3 regions of the Nocardiopsis sp. NPDC006198 genome follow, and region 3 is predicted to be linked to each of the others. Evidence: predicted binding sites of a transcription regulator. Region 3 holds the regulator's gene; each other region holds the start of a gene.
The links. Region 3 encodes LexA, which represses DNA repair genes until DNA is damaged. Its sites were predicted from a motif close to TCGAACANNTGTTCGA; they were not measured.
Positions count from the first base shown of each region.

Region 1: a site for LexA is predicted at 2,216-2,231, ahead of ruvC (crossover junction endodeoxyribonuclease RuvC). Genes of this name have one in related genera too.
Region 2: a site for LexA is predicted at 2,882-2,897, ahead of uvrA (excinuclease ABC subunit UvrA). Genes of this name have one in related genera too.

Region 1 covers NZ_JBEXSY010000010.1:71,234-77,638, reverse strand. The annotation lists gene ruvB (Holliday junction branch migration DNA helicase RuvB) at 1-954, opposite strand, end outside; gene ruvA (Holliday junction branch migration protein RuvA) at 969-1,583, opposite strand; gene ruvC (crossover junction endodeoxyribonuclease RuvC) at 1,634-2,182, opposite strand; gene ABZ234_RS09785 (TetR/AcrR family transcriptional regulator C-terminal domain-containing protein) at 2,329-2,973, opposite strand; gene ABZ234_RS09780 (DUF998 domain-containing protein) at 3,068-3,757, shown strand; gene ABZ234_RS09775 (NUDIX domain-containing protein) at 3,809-4,636, shown strand; gene ABZ234_RS09770 (J domain-containing protein) at 4,731-5,852, shown strand; gene ABZ234_RS09765 (hypothetical protein) at 5,911-6,405, shown strand, end outside.
Region 2 covers NZ_JBEXSY010000039.1:38,399-44,803, reverse strand. The annotation lists gene ABZ234_RS23120 (lipid II flippase MurJ) at 1-364, shown strand, start outside; gene ABZ234_RS23115 (glycosyltransferase family 4 protein) at 361-1,443, shown strand; gene ABZ234_RS23110 (TerC family protein) at 1,819-2,838, shown strand; gene uvrA (excinuclease ABC subunit UvrA) at 3,161-5,995, shown strand; gene ABZ234_RS23100 (RDD family protein) at 6,227-6,405, shown strand, end outside.
Region 3 covers NZ_JBEXSY010000088.1:4,277-10,681, reverse strand. The annotation lists gene leuS (leucine--tRNA ligase) at 1-1,841, shown strand, start outside; gene ABZ234_RS31580 (hypothetical protein) at 1,923-2,513, shown strand; gene ABZ234_RS31575 (hypothetical protein) at 2,558-3,184, shown strand; gene ABZ234_RS31570 (alpha/beta fold hydrolase) at 3,225-4,325, opposite strand; gene lexA (transcriptional repressor LexA) at 4,556-5,275, opposite strand; gene nrdR (transcriptional regulator NrdR) at 5,931-6,405, shown strand, end outside.

The sequences.
Region 1 (6,405 bases), on a different contig from region 3:
GAGGAACGGCTCGGCGACGACCTCCACGGTCTCCGCCTCCTCCCCCACCGACACCGCGAGCGTGGACAGGCCGACGGGGCCCCCGCGGAAGCGGTGCATGAGGACGTCGAGGATGGCGCGGTCCAGCCGGTCCAGGCCGAGGCCGTCGACCTCGTACAGCTCGAGCGCGGCACGGGCGGTCCGCAGCGACAGCTGCCCGTCCCCCCGGACCTCGGCGTAGTCGCGCACCCGGCGCAGCAGCCGGTTGGCGATACGGGGCGTCCCGCGCGAGCGCCCGGCGATCTCCCGGGCCGCGTCCTCCGCGAGGGGCGCCCCGAGCAGGCCCGCCGAGCGGTGCAGGATCAGCTCCAGCTCGTCCGGGGAGTAGAAGTCCATGTGCGCGGTGAAACCGAACCGGTCGCGCAGCGGGGCGGGCAGCATGCCCGCCCGGGTGGTGGCCCCGACCAGGGTGAACGGGGCGATCTCCAGGGGGATGGCGGTCGCGCCGGGGCCCTTGCCGACCACGACGTCGACCCGGTAGTCCTCCATCGCGACGTAGAGCATCTCCTCGGCGGGCCGGGCCATCCGGTGGATCTCGTCCAGGAACAGCACCTCGCCCTCCTGGAGGGTGGAGAGGACGGCCGCCAGGTCGCCGGAGCGCTCGATGGCCGGGCCCGAGGTGATGCGCAGCGGGGCGCCCATCTCGGCGGCGATGATCATGGCCAGGGTGGTCTTGCCCAGGCCGGGGCCCCCGGACATGAGGATGTGGTCCGGGGCCCGGTTGCGCCTCCGGGCGCTGTCGAGCACCAGGGAGAGCTGCTCGCGCACCCGCTCCTGCCCGACGAACTCGTCCAGGGCGCGGGGGCGCAGGGCGCCCTCGACCTGGCGGTCGTCGAGGCTGGCGTCGGAGGAGACCGCCTCGCGCTCGTACGGGGCGGCCCCGTGGGCCTCGCCGGACTCGTACGGTTCGTGCATGGGGTGCCTTCCTCCTAGGCGCGGCTGAGCCTGCGCAGGGCGGTGCGCAGCAGGACGGCGACGTCGGTGCTCGCCGACTCGGCGGTGACGGCGGCCGCGGCGGCCTCGGCGTCCTTGGCCGACCAGCCGAGGTTGACGAGGCCGGAGACGACCTGCGCGCGCCGGGCGGCGTCGGACGCCCCCGCCGGGGCCCCCTCCGCGGGGGGCAGCGTGCCGTCGGTGAGGACGGGCGACTCCAGCTTGCCCGCCAGCTCCAGGACGATGCGCTGCGCGCCCTTCCTCCCGATGCCCGGCACACGGGTCAGGGCAGCGGTGTCCTCGGTCGCCACGGCCTGGCGCAGGCCGGCCGGGCTGTGGACGGAGAGGATCGCCAGGGCCAGTCGCGGTCCGACCCCGGACGCGGTCTGCAACTGCTCGAACAGGTGCCTCTCGTCGTCGTCGGCGAACCCGAACAGGGTCAGGGAGTCCTCGCGGACGATGAGGCTGGTGGACACGGTGCCGGTCTCGCCGACGTGGAGCCGGGACAGGGCGGAGGGGGTGCACTGGACGGTCATGCCGACCCCGCCGACGTCGATCACGGCGCTGCCGGCGCCGCGTGCGGCCACCCGGCCGGTGAGGAACGCGATCATCTCGTGCGGGCACCGGGGGCGGTGCCCTTCTCCTTCCTGGGGGCGGGGAGCTAGCGGCCGCGGGTGCGGCGGGCGAGTTCCACCTTGCGGGCGAAGTCCTGTGCGGCCTGGGCGACCCGGGCCTGCGCCCCGCCGCGCCAGATGTGGCAGATGGCGAGGGCGACGGCGTCCGCCGCGTCCGCGGGCCTGGGAGGACCGTCGAGTCCGAGGATACGCGCCACCATGGTGCCGACCTGCGCCTTGTCGGCGCGGCCGCTGCCGGTGATGGCGGCCTTGGCCTCGCTCGGTGTGTGCAGGGCGACGGGCAGGCCCCGGCGCGCGGCGCACACCAGGGCGATGCCGCTGGCCTGGGCCGTGCCCATGACCGTGCTGAGGTTGTGCTGGGCGAAGACCCGTTCGACGGCGACCGCGTCGGGCCGGAACCGGTCCAGCCACTCCTCGATCCCGCGCTCGATGCCGACGAGCCTCTGGGGCAGCTCGGTGTCGGGGCTGGTGCGGACGGCGTCGGCCCCGAGGAGGGTGAGCGGCTTGCCGATGGCCCCCTCGACGACACCGACCCCGCACCGGGTCAGCCCCGGGTCGATCCCCAACACTCGCACTCCGCCCACCCTCGCCCGTCTTCGCGCATGTCCTCGAACGTCCGTTCGCACCATGCTAGCGGTGGGCGCCGACCCCCGCCGTCCGTCCGCCCGGGCGTGTCGCCTCCCCCGCCTGACCGGCACGCCCCGCGCGATCCCCCTGCGGATCAGGCGGTCCGGTCCCGTTCGAGGCCGGCCGCGATGCCGTCGACGATCATGAGCAGGCCGTCCTCGAAGGCTTCGTCCCCACCGGGGTCCCCTCCTCCGGCGAGCGCCGCGGCCAGGGTGGGCGTCGCTCCGGTCAGCGCGGCCCGCGCCTCCTCGGGAAGGTCCTCGGGAGGCGTCTCCCCCGCGTCGGCGTGGCGCTGCGCGTCGGCCTGCTGCTGGAGGACCGAGCCCACCACGTAGTGGTCGACGAGGACCGCGGCGCGAACGGCGCGCACGGGACCGAAGCCGAAGCCGACCAGGACGGCGAGTTCGGCGTCGAAGGCGGCGAGGGTGGCCGCCCCCGCGCGGCTGCCCGCCACGACCCGGGCCGCGTCGCGGTGGGACAACAGCGCGGCCCGGCGTTCCCGGGCACGGCGCAGCGACCAGGAGCGCCAGTCCTCCCCGGGCCCCGGGGGGCTCTGGGGCGGGCGCAGGTGCTCGGCCATCCTGTCGAGGAGCTCCCGCTTGTCGCGGAAGTGCCAGTAGAGCGCCGGCGACTTCACGCCCAGGCGCTCGGCCAGCCGCCGGACGGTCAACCGGTCCAGCCCCTCGTCGTCGAGCAGTCCCAGTGCCGCCTCGACGATCGTCCGCCGGTCCACCGTCACACCGCCCTCTGTCCTGTGTCTCCGGAACAGGGAGCTTATCACCGCTAAGGTAGCTTAGCGGTGATAAGGACTTACCAACGCTAAGGAGACAGGCATGGCACCCCCCGCCGACCGCTTCACCCGCGCACTCCTCGCCTGCGGCGCCGCCGCGCCCCTGTTCGTCCCGGTGCTCCTCGCCGAGGGGGCGTACCGCCCGGACTACGAGCCGCTCCACCGGTTCGGCAGCGAACTCGCCCTCGGGGAGAGGGGCTGGATACAGACGGCCAACTTCATCGCCACCGGCCTCCTCCTGCTGGCCTTCTCCGTCGGCGTGCGCAGGGCGGCGCCCACCGGCCGGAGCTCGTTCGCACTGCCGGCCCTGACCGCCCTGGCCGGGGCGTGCCTGGTCGTCGCCGGCGTGTTCCCGACCGACCCCGTGGGGGTCGGGACGGCGGGCGCGGCCACCCCGGCCGGGACGGTCCACGCGGTCAACGTGCTGCCCTTCCACGCCGCCCTCACCGCGGCGCCCCTGGCGATGGCGTGGCGCCTGGCCGCAGAGCCGGGACGGCGGGCGTGGGTGGCGTACTGCTGCGCCGCGGGCGCCCTCGTCCCGCCGCTCTTCGCGGCCTTCATGGCGTCCGCCGGGCACGGCTTCCACGGCCTGGGACAGCGGGTCGTCCTGACGGTCGGACTGACCTGGTTCGCGGCCGCGGCATGGCTGCTCCTGCGCTCGACCGCCCGGAAGGACCCGGCCCCGGACGCTGGGGGCGGAAAAGGGGTGGACGGGGGCCGGACTGCGTGCTAAGTTCATCTCATTCAGAGAAAAACTCAGGTTGAGAATAACGAGGACCCGCACGTGACCGAGGACAGGACGCCCCAGCACGACGAGCCGGAGAGCAGGTTCCTCTCCGGCTACGACCCCCACGCCTTCGCCCCCGCCGCGGTCACCGTCGACGTCGTCGCCCTCACGATCCGTCCGGAGGCCGGGACCGGGGCCCGGCGGACGGGGACCCCCCACGTACTGCTCACACGGCGCGCCGCCCACCCGCAGCGCGGCCGGTGGGCGCTGCCCGGCGGGTTCGTCCGCGCGGAGGACGGGCCGGACGGCCCCGCCGACCCCGACCTGCCCGACGCCGCCCTGCGCGTGCTGTCGGAGAAGACCCGGCTCCCCACCGAGCTGCACCTGGAGCAGCTGGGCACCTACGGGGCGCGGGGGCGCGACCCCCGCATGCGCGTGTTCTCGGTCGCCCACATGCTCCTGGCCCCCGACCTGCCCGACCCCCACAGCGGCAGGGACACCGAGGAGGCCGCCTGGGTCCCGTGGAGCGAGCTCGGGCACGGCGAGGGCTCCCGGGCCGGCCGGGACCTCGCGTTCGACCACGGGCGGATCCTCGCCGACGCGGTCGAACGCGCCCGCTCCAAGCTGGAGTACACCGCCCTGGCCACCGCGTTCCTGCCGTCCGCCTTCACCATCACGGCACTGCGGGAGGTGTACCAGGCGGTGTGGGGGCGCACCCTGCACGCCGCCAACTTCCACCGCAAGATCCTCGCCACCCCCGGGTTCGTGGAGGACACCGGGGAACTCGCCGAGCACGGCGGCTCCGGAGGCGGGCGCCGTGCCCGCCTGTACCGGGCCGGCGGCGCCGCGCTCCTGCACCCGCCCCTGCTGAGGAGCACCCAGTGACCGGGGCGGTCCGACCGCGCCGGGACCCGCCCCGGCGCCGCCTCACCGTCCCCGCTCCGGGGGCCGCGCGCCACGTACGAGAAGGGAGGGACCTATGAGCACGGAACAGCACGACACCGCGGCGTTCGACACGGCCCTGCGCACCGTCTCCATGGCCGAGGACCCCGCCGCGCTGTTCGGCCCCGTGCCGGTCGGCGGCGGAGCCGTCCCCCCGGCCGCCACCGCCGAGTACCGCCGCCTGGCCCGCCTGGTCCACCCCGACCCGGCGCCCGGGAGCCGTCGCGCGGAGGCCTCGGAGGCCTTCACCCGGCTCACACGGCTGTGGGCCCTGTACCGGGAGATGGCCGCCGGGGACCTGCGCTTCGACGACCTCACCCTCACCACCCGGACGCGCGCCTACCGCGTCGCGGCGGGACGCCTGGCCCGGGGCGACGTCGCCGACCTGCACCCGGTCCGCTACCGCGACGGGGAGTGGCACGACGCCGTGCTCAAGCTCCCCCGGTCCCCCCGCGACAACGACCTGATGGAGGCCGAGGCGACCGCCCTGCGCCGCATGCGTGAGAAGGGCCACGAGCACTACCGGGCGTTCGTCCCCGAGCTGGTGGACTCGTTCAAGCACCGCGACTCCGCGACCGGGGTGGAGCGGCGCGCCAACGTGCTGGGGCGGCTGCACGGCTTCCACACCCTCGCCGACGTGCGCCGGGCCCACCCCGACGGGGTCGACCCCCGCGACGCGGCGTGGATGTGGCGCCGCCTGCTGGTGGCCGTCGGCAACGCGGCGCGGGCAGGGGTCGTGCACGGCGCGGTCGTGCCGGAGCACGTGCTGGTCCACCCCGCCGAGCACGGGCTGGTGCTGGTCGACTGGTGCTACTCGGTGACCTCGCACGCCTCGCGCACCGCACCGCACGTCCCGGCCGTGGTGGCGGGCCGCGAGGACTTCTACCCGCCCGAGGTGGCCGCGCGACGCCCGGCCCTGGCGCAGACCGACATCCACATGGCCACCCGGTGCGTCGAGTTCGTCACCGGGGGGCGCCTGCCCCGGGAACTGCGCTCCTTCGCGCGCGGATGCACCCTGCCGGCGCCCGAGCGGCGGCCCCGCGACGGGTTCGCCCTGCTCTGCGAACTCGACGACGTGCTGGAGCGCGTCTTCGGCCCGCGCCGGTTCCGCCCGTTCCACATGCCGGAAACCTCCCCACCCACCGCCCCCGCCCGCTAGGGCACCGACCCCGCGGCCCCTCCCGGCCGCCCCCGTCCCCTCAGAAGGAGACCCACCCATGGGAAACAGCAACTGGTCCACCGACGCCTACCACGCGCGCCAGGCGTACAACTCCTCCGTCGGGTCCAGCAGCTTCGGCTACACCGACGACGTGCTCGCCTCCACCCCCCGCAGCAAGTGGAAGACCCACCCGAGCCTGGACCCCCGGGACGTCGGCGTCCGGGAGAGCCGCGACTCCGACGAGCACCCCAACTCGCTCGCCATCTCCGTGCTGTTCGACGTCACCGGCTCCATGGGCACCGTGCCCCGCGTCCTCCAGACCAAGCTGCCCGACCTGTTCGGACTCCTGCTGCGCAAGGGGTACGTGGAGGACCCGCAGATCCTGTTCGGCGGGATCGGCGACGCCACCTGCGACCGGGCGCCGCTCCAGGTCGGCCAGTTCGAGTCGGGGAACGAGCTGGAGGACGACCTCGGCAACATCCTGCTGGAGGGCGGAGGGGGCGGCCAGGCCACCGAGTCCTACGAGCTGGCCATGTACTTCATGGCGCGGCAC
Region 2 (6,405 bases), on a different contig from region 3:
GCTGCTCCCCCCGGGATGGTCGATCGCCGGACTGGGCGCGGCCAGCACGGTCGGCCTGACCCTGGCCGCCGTACTGCTCTGCGCGGGCGTGGCGCGCGCGCACGGCCGCGGCGCCCTGGCGGGTGTGGCGCGCTCGGTGCTGGCCGCCGCCCTCGGCGGCGGCGCCGGATGGGTGGCGGGCCGTGCGGTCGCCGGGCTCCTGCCCGCCGACGGGGTGTGGCAGTCGGCGGGGGCGGCCGCCTCGGCGGGCGCCGCGGGGCTGGTGGTCTACGCGGCGGTCGCGGCCCTGGCGGACCGCGCCGCCGTGCGGGCCGTCGCCGACCGGGCCAGGACCGTACTCGAACGCAGGAGGGGGAAGCGGTGAACGGCAGGATCGCGCTGGTCGTCGGTACCAGCACAGGAGGCGTCGGCCGCCACGTCCGCTCACTGGGCGCGGGACTGCGCGCCCGCGGGTACCGGGTGGCGGTGCTCGGCCCGGCCGAGGCCGAGCAGGAGTTCGGGTTCACCTCGGAGGGCCTGCGCTTCTCCCCGGTGCCCATCGGCCCCGCGCCCTCGGCGGGGGACCCCGGCGCGGTGCTGCTCCTGCGCTCGCTGACGCGCGGCGCGGACGTGGTCCACGCGCACGGGATGCGCGCCGGGGCCCTCTGCGCGCTGGCGGGCGCCCGGCCGCTGGTGGTGACGGCGCACAACGCGCCGCCGCCGGTCGGGGGCCTCCTGGCCCTGGCCTACCCCCTCCTGGAGCGGATCGTGGCCCACCGCGCGGACGCGGTGCTGGGGGTGTCCGGCGACCTGGTGCGGCGGATGCGCGCGCTCGGGGCGCGGGAGGCCCGCCTCGCGGTGGTGGCCGCGCCGGAGACGGGGACGCCGCTGAACGGGCGCGAGGCCACGCGCGCCGACCTGGCGGTCCTTCCCGAGCGTCCCCTGCTGCTGACCATCGGCCGGCTCGCGGAACAGAAGGGGCTGCACATGCTCCTGGACGCGGCGCCCTCCATCGCCGACCGCAGCCCGGAGCCGGTGATCGCGATCGCCGGGGACGGCCCCCTCTGGGGCCGCCTGCACGACACGGCGGCCGAGATGGACGCCGACGTGCGCATGCTCGGCCACCGCTCGGACGTGGCCGACCTCCTCGCCGCCGCGGACGTGTTCTGTCTCACCAGCCGGTGGGAGGGGCCGTCGCTGGTGATCATGGAGGCGTTGCGGGCGGGGCTCCCCGTGGTCTCCACCCGGGTCGGGGGGATCCCCGACCTGTACGCGGGGACGGTGCTGATGGTGCCGCCGGGGGACACGGAGGCGTTCGCGGCAGCGGTGGGGCGGGTCCTGGACGACCCCGTGCTGGCCGCGGACCTGCGGACCCGTGCACGGGAGACCGCGCGGACGCTGCCGAGCGAGGAGGACGCGGTGGAGGCCGCCGCCGCCGTCTACAAGTCGGTGCTCCGCCGCTGATCCGCGGGGCGCCGGGGGCGGGGGCGGTGCGCGGCAGGATTCCCCGGGCCGGGGGACGGGGACCCCTACCCGGGGGCCTGACCCATGTGTCCCGGAGGAGCGATGAATACCACCGCCGCCGCCTCTTCCCGGGAGAGGCCGGAGATGCCATCCTGATCCGTGGGTCCGAAGGTGTGTCACGGAGTGCGCACGACCGGTACCCTTGGTTTCACGTGAGGGGAGTATCCCTGTCGCGGCGGTGTCGTCATCACGGAGTACAGAGTCGTTCTCCCGGTGCCGTCGGTTCACGTCCTCAGGACGTGAGCGGGAGAGACCTCCGGTAGTTCGACGTGCGTGCACACTGCTCGCGCGCACCAACCGGAGGAGAATCCGTCTGTGGACGTTCCCATGTGGGTGTGGGCTGCGACGATCGGTGGAATGATCGCCATCCTGGTGATCGACCTGGCCATCGTCGACCACCCCTGGAGCAAGAACAAGGGTCCCCAGGAGTTCGGGATCAAGCAGGCCGCCTGGTGGGCGGCCTTCTACATCGGCATCGCCATCCTCTTCGGTCTCGGGGTCTGGTACTTCGGCGGCGGTTCGGCCGGCGCGGAGTACTTCGCGGGCTTCGTCACCGAGAAGAGCCTGAGCATCGACAACCTCTTCGTGTTCTACCTCATCCTGAGCTCCTTCGCGGTGCCCAGGAAGTACCAGCACGAGGTCCTGCTCGTCGGCATCGTCATCGCGATCGTCATGCGCGGCATCTTCATCGCCCTCGGCGCCCAGGTGATCAACGCCTGGAGCGAGGTGTTCTACCTCTTCGGCGCCTTCCTGATCTACACCGGTTACAAGATCGTCCGTGACCACATGAAGGGCGACGAGGAGGAGAAGGACTTCACGCAGACCCCCGTGGTCCGCCTGGTCAAGCGCTTCTGGCCGGTCAGCAGCGACTACCACGGCGCCAAGCTGACCGTGAAGCTCGACGGCAAGCGCCATGTCACCCCGATGCTCCTGGTCATCCTCGCGATCGGCGTCATCGACCTGGTCTTCGCGGTCGACTCCATCCCGGCGATCTTCGGCCTGACCCAGGACACCTACATCGTCTTCACCGCCAACGCCTTCGCCCTGCTGGGCCTGCGCCAGCTGTACTTCCTGCTGGCCGGCCTGATGGACCGCCTGGCCTACATCAGCTGGGGCCTGTCGGCGATCATGGTCTTCATCGGCGTGAAGATGATCTTCCACGCGCTGCACGAGAACGGCATCCACATCATCGACATCGGCATCGGCACCTCGCTGACCGTGATCCTCGGCATCATGACGATCACCATCGTCGGAAGCCTCGTCAAGTCCAGGATCGACGAGCGCAACAAGCCCGCCGTCGAGGAGGAGAAGGACGTTCCGGTCGACAGGTCCTGATCTCGGGCGGGCGGCCCGCGGACATCCTGCGGAACGGCCTTTTTCGAACAGCTGTTCGTCTATAGTGGTGGTGTCCTGGCGCGCGAGCGCCAGGGCGCCACCACTTCTCCGTAGTGGAAGAAACCGACGTCGGCGATCGTTAGTCTTGACGGACGGGGAAGGCCGGAGGCCTCCCCGTATCCCCTCACCGGCCCGATTCCGAGGCCGAGGCGGTCGCCTGAGGCCGTTCGCCCGCCACGCCGCGAAGCCACACACGGGTCGCCCGCCGTCATCGGACGCGGTCCGCGCCCCGGTGCGCCTATGCCGAAGGATGTCTCACTCGATGGTCGAACAACTGGTAGTCCGGGGAGCCCGAGAGCACAACCTCAAGGACGTCTCGCTGGACCTGCCGCGTGACTCCATGATCGTGTTCACCGGCCTGTCGGGGTCGGGGAAGTCGTCGCTGGCCTTCGACACGATCTTCGCCGAGGGGCAGCGCCGCTACGTCGAGTCCCTCTCGGCCTACGCGCGCCAGTTCCTCGGCCAGATGGACAAGCCGGACGTGGACTTCATCGAGGGACTGTCCCCGGCGGTGTCCATCGACCAGAAGTCCACCAGCCGCAACCCGCGCTCCACCGTCGGCACCATCACCGAGGTGTACGACTACCTGCGCCTGCTGTGGGCCCGCATCGGCGTGCCGCACTGTCCGGAGTGCCGCCGGGAGATCGCGCGGCAGACGCCGCAGCAGATCGTGGACCGTGTCCTGGAGATGACCGAGGGCACCCGCTTCCAGGTGCTGGCCCCGGTCGTGCGCGGACGCAAGGGCGAGTACACCGAGCTCTTCAAGGACCTGCAGTCCAAGGGCTACACCCGGGCGATCGTGGACGGCGAGGCAGTGCGCCTGGACGAGGCGCCCAAGCTGGGCCGCTACGACAAGCACGACATCGCCGTGGTCGTGGACCGGCTCTCCGTCAAGGAGAGCGCCCGGGGCCGGCTCAACGACTCCGTCGAGACCGCGCTCAAGCTCGCCGGCGGCACCATCGTCCTGGACTTCGTGGACCTGGACGCCGACGACGCCGAGCGGGAGAAGGTGTTCTCCGAGCACCTCTACTGCCCCTACGACGACCTCTCCTTCGAGCAGCTCGAACCCCGCTCCTTCTCCTTCAACGCCCCCTACGGCGCGTGCCCCGACTGCTCGGGCCTGGGCACCCGCATGGAGGTCGACGCCGAGCTGCTGGTCCCGGACCCGGAGAAGACGCTGGCCGAGGGCGCCATCGGCCCCTGGTCGGGCGGGCCCAACAGCGGCTACTGGGAGCGCATCCTGACCGCGGTCGGCGAGGCCGTCGGGTTCGACCTGGACACCCCCTGGGAGAGGCTGCCGCGCCGCGCGCGCAAGGCGCTCCTGGAGGGGCACGACACCCAGGTCCACGTCACCTACCGCAACAGGTACGGGCGCAACCGCTCCTACTACACCGAGTTCGAGGGCGTCATCCCCTGGGTGAAGCGCCGCCACTCCGAGACCGAGAGCGACTACGGTCGCGAGCGGCTGGAGGGGTACATGCGCACCGTGCCCTGCCCCACCTGCGAGGGGACCCGCCTCAAGCCGGTCGTGCTGGCCGTGACGGTGGGCGGCCGGTCCATCGCCGAGGTCGCGCAGATGTCGCTCACCGACAGCGCCGCCTTCCTCGCCGGGCTCACGCTCTCCGACCGCGACGCGGTCATCGCGGCCCAGGTCCTCAAGGAGATCAACGCCCGCCTCGGCTTCCTGCTCGACGTCGGCCTCGACTACCTGAGCCTGGCCCGTTCCTCCGGGTCGCTCTCCGGCGGCGAGGCCCAGCGGATCAGGCTCGCCACGCAGATCGGCTCCGGTCTGGTGGGAGTGCTGTACGTGCTCGACGAGCCGTCCATCGGCCTGCACCAGCGCGACAACGCCCGCCTCCTGGAGACCCTCCAGCGGCTGCGCGACATCGGCAACACGCTGATCGTGGTCGAGCACGACGAGGACACCATCCGCGCCGCCGACTGGGTGGTGGACATCGGCCCCGGCGCGGGCGAGCACGGCGGACACGTCGTGGTGTCCGGCATCGTGGACGAACTCCTCACCTCCGAGACGTCGCTGACCGGCGAGTACCTGTCCGGCCGGCGCGTCATCGCGCTCCCCGAGGGGCGGCGCCCCCTCACGAAGGGGCACGAGCTGGTGGTGAAGGGCGCCCGGGAGAACAACCTCCACGGGATCGATGTCGCGTTCCCGCTGGGCGTGTTCACGGCCGTCACGGGCGTGTCCGGTTCGGGCAAGTCCACCCTGGTCAACGAGATCCTGTACAAGGCGCTGGCCAAGGAGCTCAACGGGGCGCGCGACGTGCCCGGCCGGCACGTGCGGGTCAACGGCATGAACAAGGTCGACAAGGTCGTGCACGTCGACCAGAGCCCGATCGGGCGCACCCCGCGCTCCAACCCGGCCACGTACTCCGGGGTCTTCGACCACATCCGCAAGCTGTTCGCGCAGACCACCGACGCCAAGACGCGCGGCTACCAGCCCGGCCGGTTCTCCTTCAACGTCAAGGGCGGCCGCTGCGAGGCCTGCGCCGGCGACGGCACGCTCAAGATCGAGATGCAGTTCCTGCCCGACGTCTACGTGCCCTGCGAGGTCTGCCACGGCGCCCGGTACAACCGGGAGACCCTCCAGGTCCACTACAAGGGCAAGAGCATCTCCGAGGTGCTCGAGATGCCCATCTCCGAGGCGCTGGAGTTCTTCGAGCCGATCAACGCCATCCGCCGCCACCTCCAGACCCTGGACGACGTCGGCCTGGGGTACGTCCGGCTCGGGCAGCCCGCCACCACCCTCTCGGGCGGTGAGGCCCAGCGCGTCAAGCTCGCGGCGGAGCTCCAGCGGCGCTCCACCGGCCGGACGGTGTACGTGCTGGACGAGCCGACCACGGGCCTGCACTTCGAGGACATCCGCAAGCTGCTGGGCGTGCTCAACCGGCTGGCGGACACCGGCAACACGGTGATCGTCATCGAGCACAACCTCGACGTCATCAAGACCGCGGACCACGTCATCGACATGGGACCCGAGGGCGGTTCGGGCGGCGGCACGGTGATCGCGGAGGGCACCCCGGAGGAGGTCGCGGCGGTCGCCGAGTCCTACACCGGGCGGTTCCTCGCCAAGCTGCTCTAGCGGTCCGGGGCCGAACGGGCCCGCCCCCGCCGGGTTCGGCGGGGGCGGGCCACTCGCCGTCCCGGGCCGGGGCCGGGACGGGACGCCCGGCGCCGGGCGGGCCCCGGAAGGGGCCGGCCACAGCGGATCGACCCGTTCACGACGGGTGCCGCCGGGTGGGTACAGTCGGGCGTGTCCGTGCGCCACCCTGCCCCGGGCAGCCCCTCGACAGCCAGGAGGTCGGCCACCGCCATGAACGCTCCCCCGCCCGGACCCGAACACGGAGTGCGGCCGGAGGGCCGCCAGGAACCGCCCCACGACCGGGCGTACGGGCACGCCCCCGCGGACCCGGCCGAGACCACCGTGCCCGGCGGCGGGCACGCGGCCCCCTCCGCCCCTCCCGGGCCCGAGCGGCTGTACCCGCTGGCGGG
Region 3 (6,405 bases):
AGCTCGACGGAGGCCGCTGGCCCGACGAGATCCTGGCCATGCAGCGCAACTGGATCGGCCGCTCCACCGGCGCCGACGTGCACTTCCGGATCGAGGGCCGCGACGAGCCGGTCACGGTGTTCACCACGCGCCCGGACACCCTCTACGGCGCCACGTTCTTCGTGGTGGCCGCCGACGCGGACCTGGCGGAGGAGCTGTGCGCCCCCGAGCAGCGGGAGGCCTTCGACGCCTACCGCGCCGAGGTCGCCAAGCTCTCCGACATCGAGCGCCAGGCCACCGAGCGCCCCAAGACCGGTGTCTTCCTGGGCCGCTACGCCGTCAACCCCGTCAACGGCGAGCGCATGCCCGTCTGGGCCGCCGACTACGTCCTGGCCGACTACGGCCACGGTGCCATCATGGCGGTGCCCGCGCACGACCAGCGCGACCTCGACTTCGCCCTGGCCTTCGACCTGCCGGTCAGGGTCGTGGTGGAGACCGGGGAGCCCGACCCGGCGGAGACCGGCGTGGCCACCGCGGGCGAGGGCACGCTGCGCGACTCCGGTCCGCTGGACGGCCTGGCCAAGGCCGAGGCGATCGAGCGCATCATCGGGGTGCTCGCCGAGCGCGGCACCGGCGAGGGCACGGTCAACTACCGGCTGCGCGACTGGCTGCTGTCCCGCCAGCGCTACTGGGGCACGCCCATCCCGATCGTCCACTGCCCCTCGTGCGGCGAGGTCGCGGTCCCCGACGACCAGCTGCCCGTCACCCTCCCCGAGCTGAAGGGCGCCGAGCTGGCGCCCAAGGGCGTGTCGCCCCTGGCCTCGGCCGAGGAGTGGGTCAACGTGGACTGCCCGTCCTGCGCGGGCCCCGCCCTGCGGGACACCGACACCATGGACACCTTCGTGGACTCGTCCTGGTACTTCCTGCGCTACTGCTCGCCCCGCCTGGACACCGCCCCGTTCGACGTCGAGGCGGTCGACAAGTGGGGGCCGGTCGACCACTACATCGGCGGCAAGGAGCACGCGACGCTCCACCTGATGTACGCCCGCTTCTTCACCAAGGTCCTGCACGACCTGGGCATGGTGTCCTTCACCGAGCCCTTCCGCCACCTGACCAACCAGGGACAGGTCATCAACCAGGGCCGGGCGATGTCCAAGTCCCTGGGCAACGGCGTCGACCTGGGCAAGGAGATCGACGCCTACGGCGTGGACGCCGTCCGGCTGACCATGCTCTTCGCCTCCCCCCCGGAGGAGGACGTCGACTGGGCCGACGTGTCCGCCGTCGCGGCGCAGAAGTTCCTCAACCGCGCCTACCGGGTGATGAGCGAGGCGGGAGCGGCCAGCGAGCCCGGCGCCGACCCCGCCGGGGGCGACACCGCCCTGCGCAGGGTCACGCACCGCACCATCGACCAGATCACGAACCTGGTCGAGTCGCGGCGGTTCAACGTGGCCATCGCCCGCACCATGGAGCTGGTCTCGGCGACCCGCAAGGCCATCGACTCCGGCCCCGGGGCGGGTGACCCCGCGGTGCGCGAGGCCGCCGAGTTCGTGGCCGTCGCCCTGTCCCTGTTCGCGCCCTACGTGGCGGAGGAGGGCTGGGAGAAGCTGGGGCACGTGGGCACCGTCGCCGTCGGCCACTGGCCCGAGGCGGACCCCGGCCTCCTGGTGCAGGAGACCGTGACCTGTGTCGTGCAGGTGCAGAGCAAGGTTCGTGACAAGCTGTCCGTGGCGCCCGACATCGACCCCGCCGAGCTGGAGAAGCTGGCGCTGGCGTCGGAGCGGGCACAGGGCTTCATCGGCGACAAGCAGATCCGCAAGGTCATCGTGCGCGCGCCGAAGCTGGTGAACATCGTCGTCGGCTGACCGGAACGGGACGGCGGCCGCCGGGCGCGGCCGCCGTCCCCCGCGGTCGGCTCGGTGACCGACAGGGAGGCGGGTGGCCGGGTGGGTCCCCTCGTGCGGGTGGCCGTGATCGGTGCGGGCGCGGTGGTGCTGTCCGCGGCCGCCGTCGGCGGCGGGCTGTGGCTGTCCGGGAACGACCCGGACGTCCCCGAGAGCGGTGACGTCCACGCCGCGGCGACCGGCTGCGACGCCGTCACCGGCGAACTCCTCGCGGAGCGCCTGCCCGGGGCGGTCGCGCAGCCCCGGGAGCAGGGCCCCCTGGAGGGCGGCGACAACCTCGTGTGCGCGTGGTCCTCGCCCGGGGCCCCCGGCGGCGACGGGGGAGCACTGCGCGTCGACGTGTCGGCGCTCTTCACCGACGCCACGGGGGAGGAACCGGTGACCGGGGCCGACCGCGCCGCGGAGGCGTACACGGCACTGCTGCCCGTGCGCGCCGAGGAGGTGGACCTGCCGACGGGCGAGGGCGCGGTGTGGCACGGGCAGGTGCCCGGCACCGCCGAACTCGCCTTCCACAGCGACAACCTGTTCGTGCGCGTGTCCTACGCGGGCCTGGCCGGGCAGGAGCCGGTCGACCCCGAGGAGGCGGCCGACCTGGCCGCCGAGTTCGCCGGACGGATCGGGGAGTCCCTGTGAGCCCGCAGTACCCCGCCCAGCCCCCGTACGGCCCTCCTCCCGAGGTGGTGCCGTCGGCGCAGCCGCAGAGCAGGGGTTGCGCGACGGCGGGAGTGGTCGCCGCCGGCCTGGCCCTGCTCCTGCTCGCGGCCGGCGCGATCTGGTACGTCGTCACGCGGGACTCCCCGGAGACGGGCGAGTACGAGTCGGCCCCCGAGTGCGCCGCCGTAGCGACGGAGACGCTGGACGCGCTGGTGCCGGGGCACGAACTGGAGCTGGAGGAGCCGGTCGGCGGTCCGGAGGACCCGGCCGGGTCCGGGTGGCAGTGCCGCTGGGCCACCCCGGAGGGCCCGGGAGAGGCGGTTCCGGCCACGGCGACGCTGGTGATGGTGGCCGCTCCCAACCCGGGCGGGGTGACGACCGCCGCCGACAACCTGCGCGCGACCACGGAACAGCACGACACCACCGGGCTGGACGGTGTCGGGGAGGAGGCGGTGCGCTGGACCCGCGGGGCGCCGTTCACGGTCGGCTGCGTGGGGACGCGGGTCTCCAACCTGTACCTGGAGTCCTGCTACAGCGTGGCGTCCCGCTACGACGCGACCGAGCCGGCCGACGAGGAGCGTATCGTCGCCGACGCGGAGGAGCTCGCCCTGGCGGTGGTCGGGGCCCTCCCGGAGTCGATCCCCGAGTGACGGGCCGGCGCCCCCCGGGCGTCCCCGACGGCCGGGAGCCCTACCAGGCGGTGTCGAGGAACTCCTCCAGCGCCGGGGCGACCCCCTCGGCGAAGGGTCTGTCCGAGTCCAGGACCGCCGCTCCGGGCTCGTCCTCGAAGGCCCGGAGGATGTGGTCGGTACCGGGCAGGTCCACGCGTTCGGCGCCGTCCAGACCCGTCATGAGCCGGTCCACGTCCTCCCGCGAGACCTGGGCGTCGTCCTCCCCCCACAGGACCAGGACCGGTGTGCCCTCGGGCAGGTCGCGACCGAGTTCGACGGGGTCGAGGCCGTCCATGAACGCGAGGAAGTCGGCGTTCCACGGTGTGTAGACGCCGAACCGGTCGCTCTCCTGCGACGTGAGGTCGCGTCCTCCCCTGACCGCGGCCCGCCCGGCGCGCATGTCCGAGAGGATCTGCACCGCCTCCGCCTCCTCGATCTGGCCCGCCCCCTCCGCCAGGCGGACCTGCTCGGTGAGCTGGCGGTCGAGGAGGTCCAGGTAGCGCGTGCCCGGAGGGGCGGCCAGCACCAGCGCGGGCGAGGGGTGCCCGGAGCCGATGAGCTCGTGGGCGCGCAGGGCGTAGAGGGCGCCCTCGCTGTGGCCGACGACGACCACGCGCCCCGGGTCCACCTCGGGCTGCGCGACGAGCTCCTCGTACGCCGCCACGACCTGCCGGTCGAAGACCCCGGGGTCCACCGGGGCGATCGTCCGGACACCCCCGGGGCCGGTCTCCTCCCCGGTCTGCGGGTCCGGGCCGCTGCCGAACTTGTCGTAGCGCAGCGAGGCCACACCGGCTTCGGCGAGTACGCGGGAGAGGTTGCGGTTGGTGTCGGCGTCGGGCCGCGCGGGCGCGTTGCCGTCGCGGTCGGTGGGACCGCTGCCGGAGATGATGAGTGCGCCGGGGACCCTCCCGGACGCGTCGTGCGGTGTGCGGAAGCTCGCGGAGACCTCGTGCCCGCCGCCCTCGAAGGCGAGTTCGCGCTCGACCCCGCCGGCACCGGGGGGCTCGGCGCCGCCTGTGTCGGCCGGGGCGCAGGCGGCGGCGGAGAGCAGGACCGCGAGGGCACCGCCGACCAGTGCGGCGCGCGGTCGGGCGGAGGGGGAGGAGAGTGGTGTGGACACGGTTCCAGCCTAGCGGCCCCGCCCGGCGGGCCCCCGTCGTCCACAGGCCCTCCCGCGACCGTGCGCGTGCCGGGCGTCCCATGCCAGGGAGGCCGGGGATGCGCCGAGGTTCCCGCGATCGCGCGCGTGCCGAGCGGCCCCGGCCGCCGGGCGCCCGCGCGCACGGCACGGCGCCCCCGGGCCGTCGCAGGACGGCGCCGGGGGCGCGGGGCAGTGGGGCCGGACCGGGGTCAGACGCGTCGCATGACCGCGACGACCTTGCCCAGGACGGTGGCGGCGTCCCCGTTGATCGGCTCGTAGGCCTCGTTGCGCGGCATCAGCCAGACGTGGCCGTCCTCCTCGCGGCGCAGGACCTTGACGGTCGCCTCGTCGTCCAGCAGGGCCGCCACGATGTCACCGTTGTTGGCGTCCTGCTGCTGGCGGACCACGACCAGGTCGCCGTCGGTGATGGCGGCGTCGATCATCGAGTCGCCGACCACGGTGAGCATGAACAGGCGGCCCTCCCCGACCAGCTGGCGGGGCAGCGCGAGCACGTCCTCCACCGACTCCTCGGCCAGGATGGGCCCGCCGGCGGCGATGCGGCCGACCAGGGGCACGGCCGCGGCGCGCGAGGGGTCGATGTCCTCGGGGGTCACGGTCCGGCCGGAGGAACGGCCGGGCGAGCGCAGCTCCACCGCCCGGGGCCTGTTCTGGTCCCGGTGCAGGTAGCCCTTGCGCTGGAGGACCTTGAGCTGGTGCGCCACGCTGGAAGGGCTGGAGAGGCCGACCGCTTCCCCGATTTCCCTTATCGACGGGGGGAAGCCCCGCTCGCGCACATACCGCTGGATGCAGTTCAGGACGCTCTGCTGTCGGGCGGTGAGTTTGGGGGCTTCGGGCGTGGATCCCCCCGTGTTCCCCACTGCGGTGAGAACGGCGGTGGAATCTGCGGTTCCGGGATTCTCCTCCGGCACGGCCGGGCCTCCTCGGCATTCGGTTCGGTCAGGGCCTGATTGCGTGACTGGCCACCACCGGTCCGCAACCGCGCCGACCTGGGGTCCGCGTGATGGCGAAACCAGCGTGAAATCACAGTCAACATTAGACGTTGCGCACGGTGATATCAAACAAGCGTTCGATGGCTCGGTCCATTGTCCCGCGTGTTTTCGCGGTCAATTTCCGGCCTCTACCGACGTGTGTACACGTGTTCACGTGGTGTTGTCCCCGGAATGCGCGAACACGTCTCCCCGAGGGCGGTTCCGGGGGATGTGGGACTGGTCTCCCGGATCCCGGGGGCGATGCCGGAACCCCCTCGTGGGACGTGCTTCCGGGCGCGGCGGGCCGCCGGTCGCAGCGGGCGCCGGGGGCCTCCGCCGCTATTCTTGTCGACGGAGCCGGACGCCCCCGGGGCGGCCCGGCGCCCCCGCGCCCCCATGTCCGCCCTCTGCCTCCGCCGCGGGTCCCGTCGCGTGCCCGCGTGCGGGACACGCGGGCCGCGGAGTTGCGGGCCACCCCTTGCTGCGCCTAAGTTCGACCACAACATCTGGTGCTCTCGCGGGATGGATTGTCCAGGAGTTGTGGTTTAGTAGAGATACAGGGTGTCGATTCGGTGAGGGAAGCAGGTGAACCAGGATGCACTGTCCGTTCTGCCGCCATCCGGACACCAGGGTGATCGACAGCAGGTCCACCGACGACGGCGCGGCCATCAGGCGCCGCCGGTCCTGCCCGGTGTGCGAGCGCAGGTTCACCACGCAGGAGACCGTCCTGCTGATGGTCGCCAAGCGCTCCGGGGTCACCGAGCCCTTCAGCCGTACCAAGATCATCGCCGGGGTGCGCCGGGCCTGCCAGGGCCGCCCCGTCTCCGAGGACGCGCTCGCCAAGCTCGGCCAGCAGGTCGAGGAGGAGATCCGCGGACGCGGCGTCGCCGAGGTGCCGGCCCACGAGATCGGCCTGGCCATCCTCGGCCCGATGCGTGACCTGGACGAGGTGGCCTACCTGCACTTCGCCAGCGTCTACCGCGGTTTCGAGAGCCTCGCCGACTTCGAGGCCGAGATCGCCAGCCTGCGGCAGGACCGGGAGGACGGTGACGGCGGCGCGGCCGGCCCCC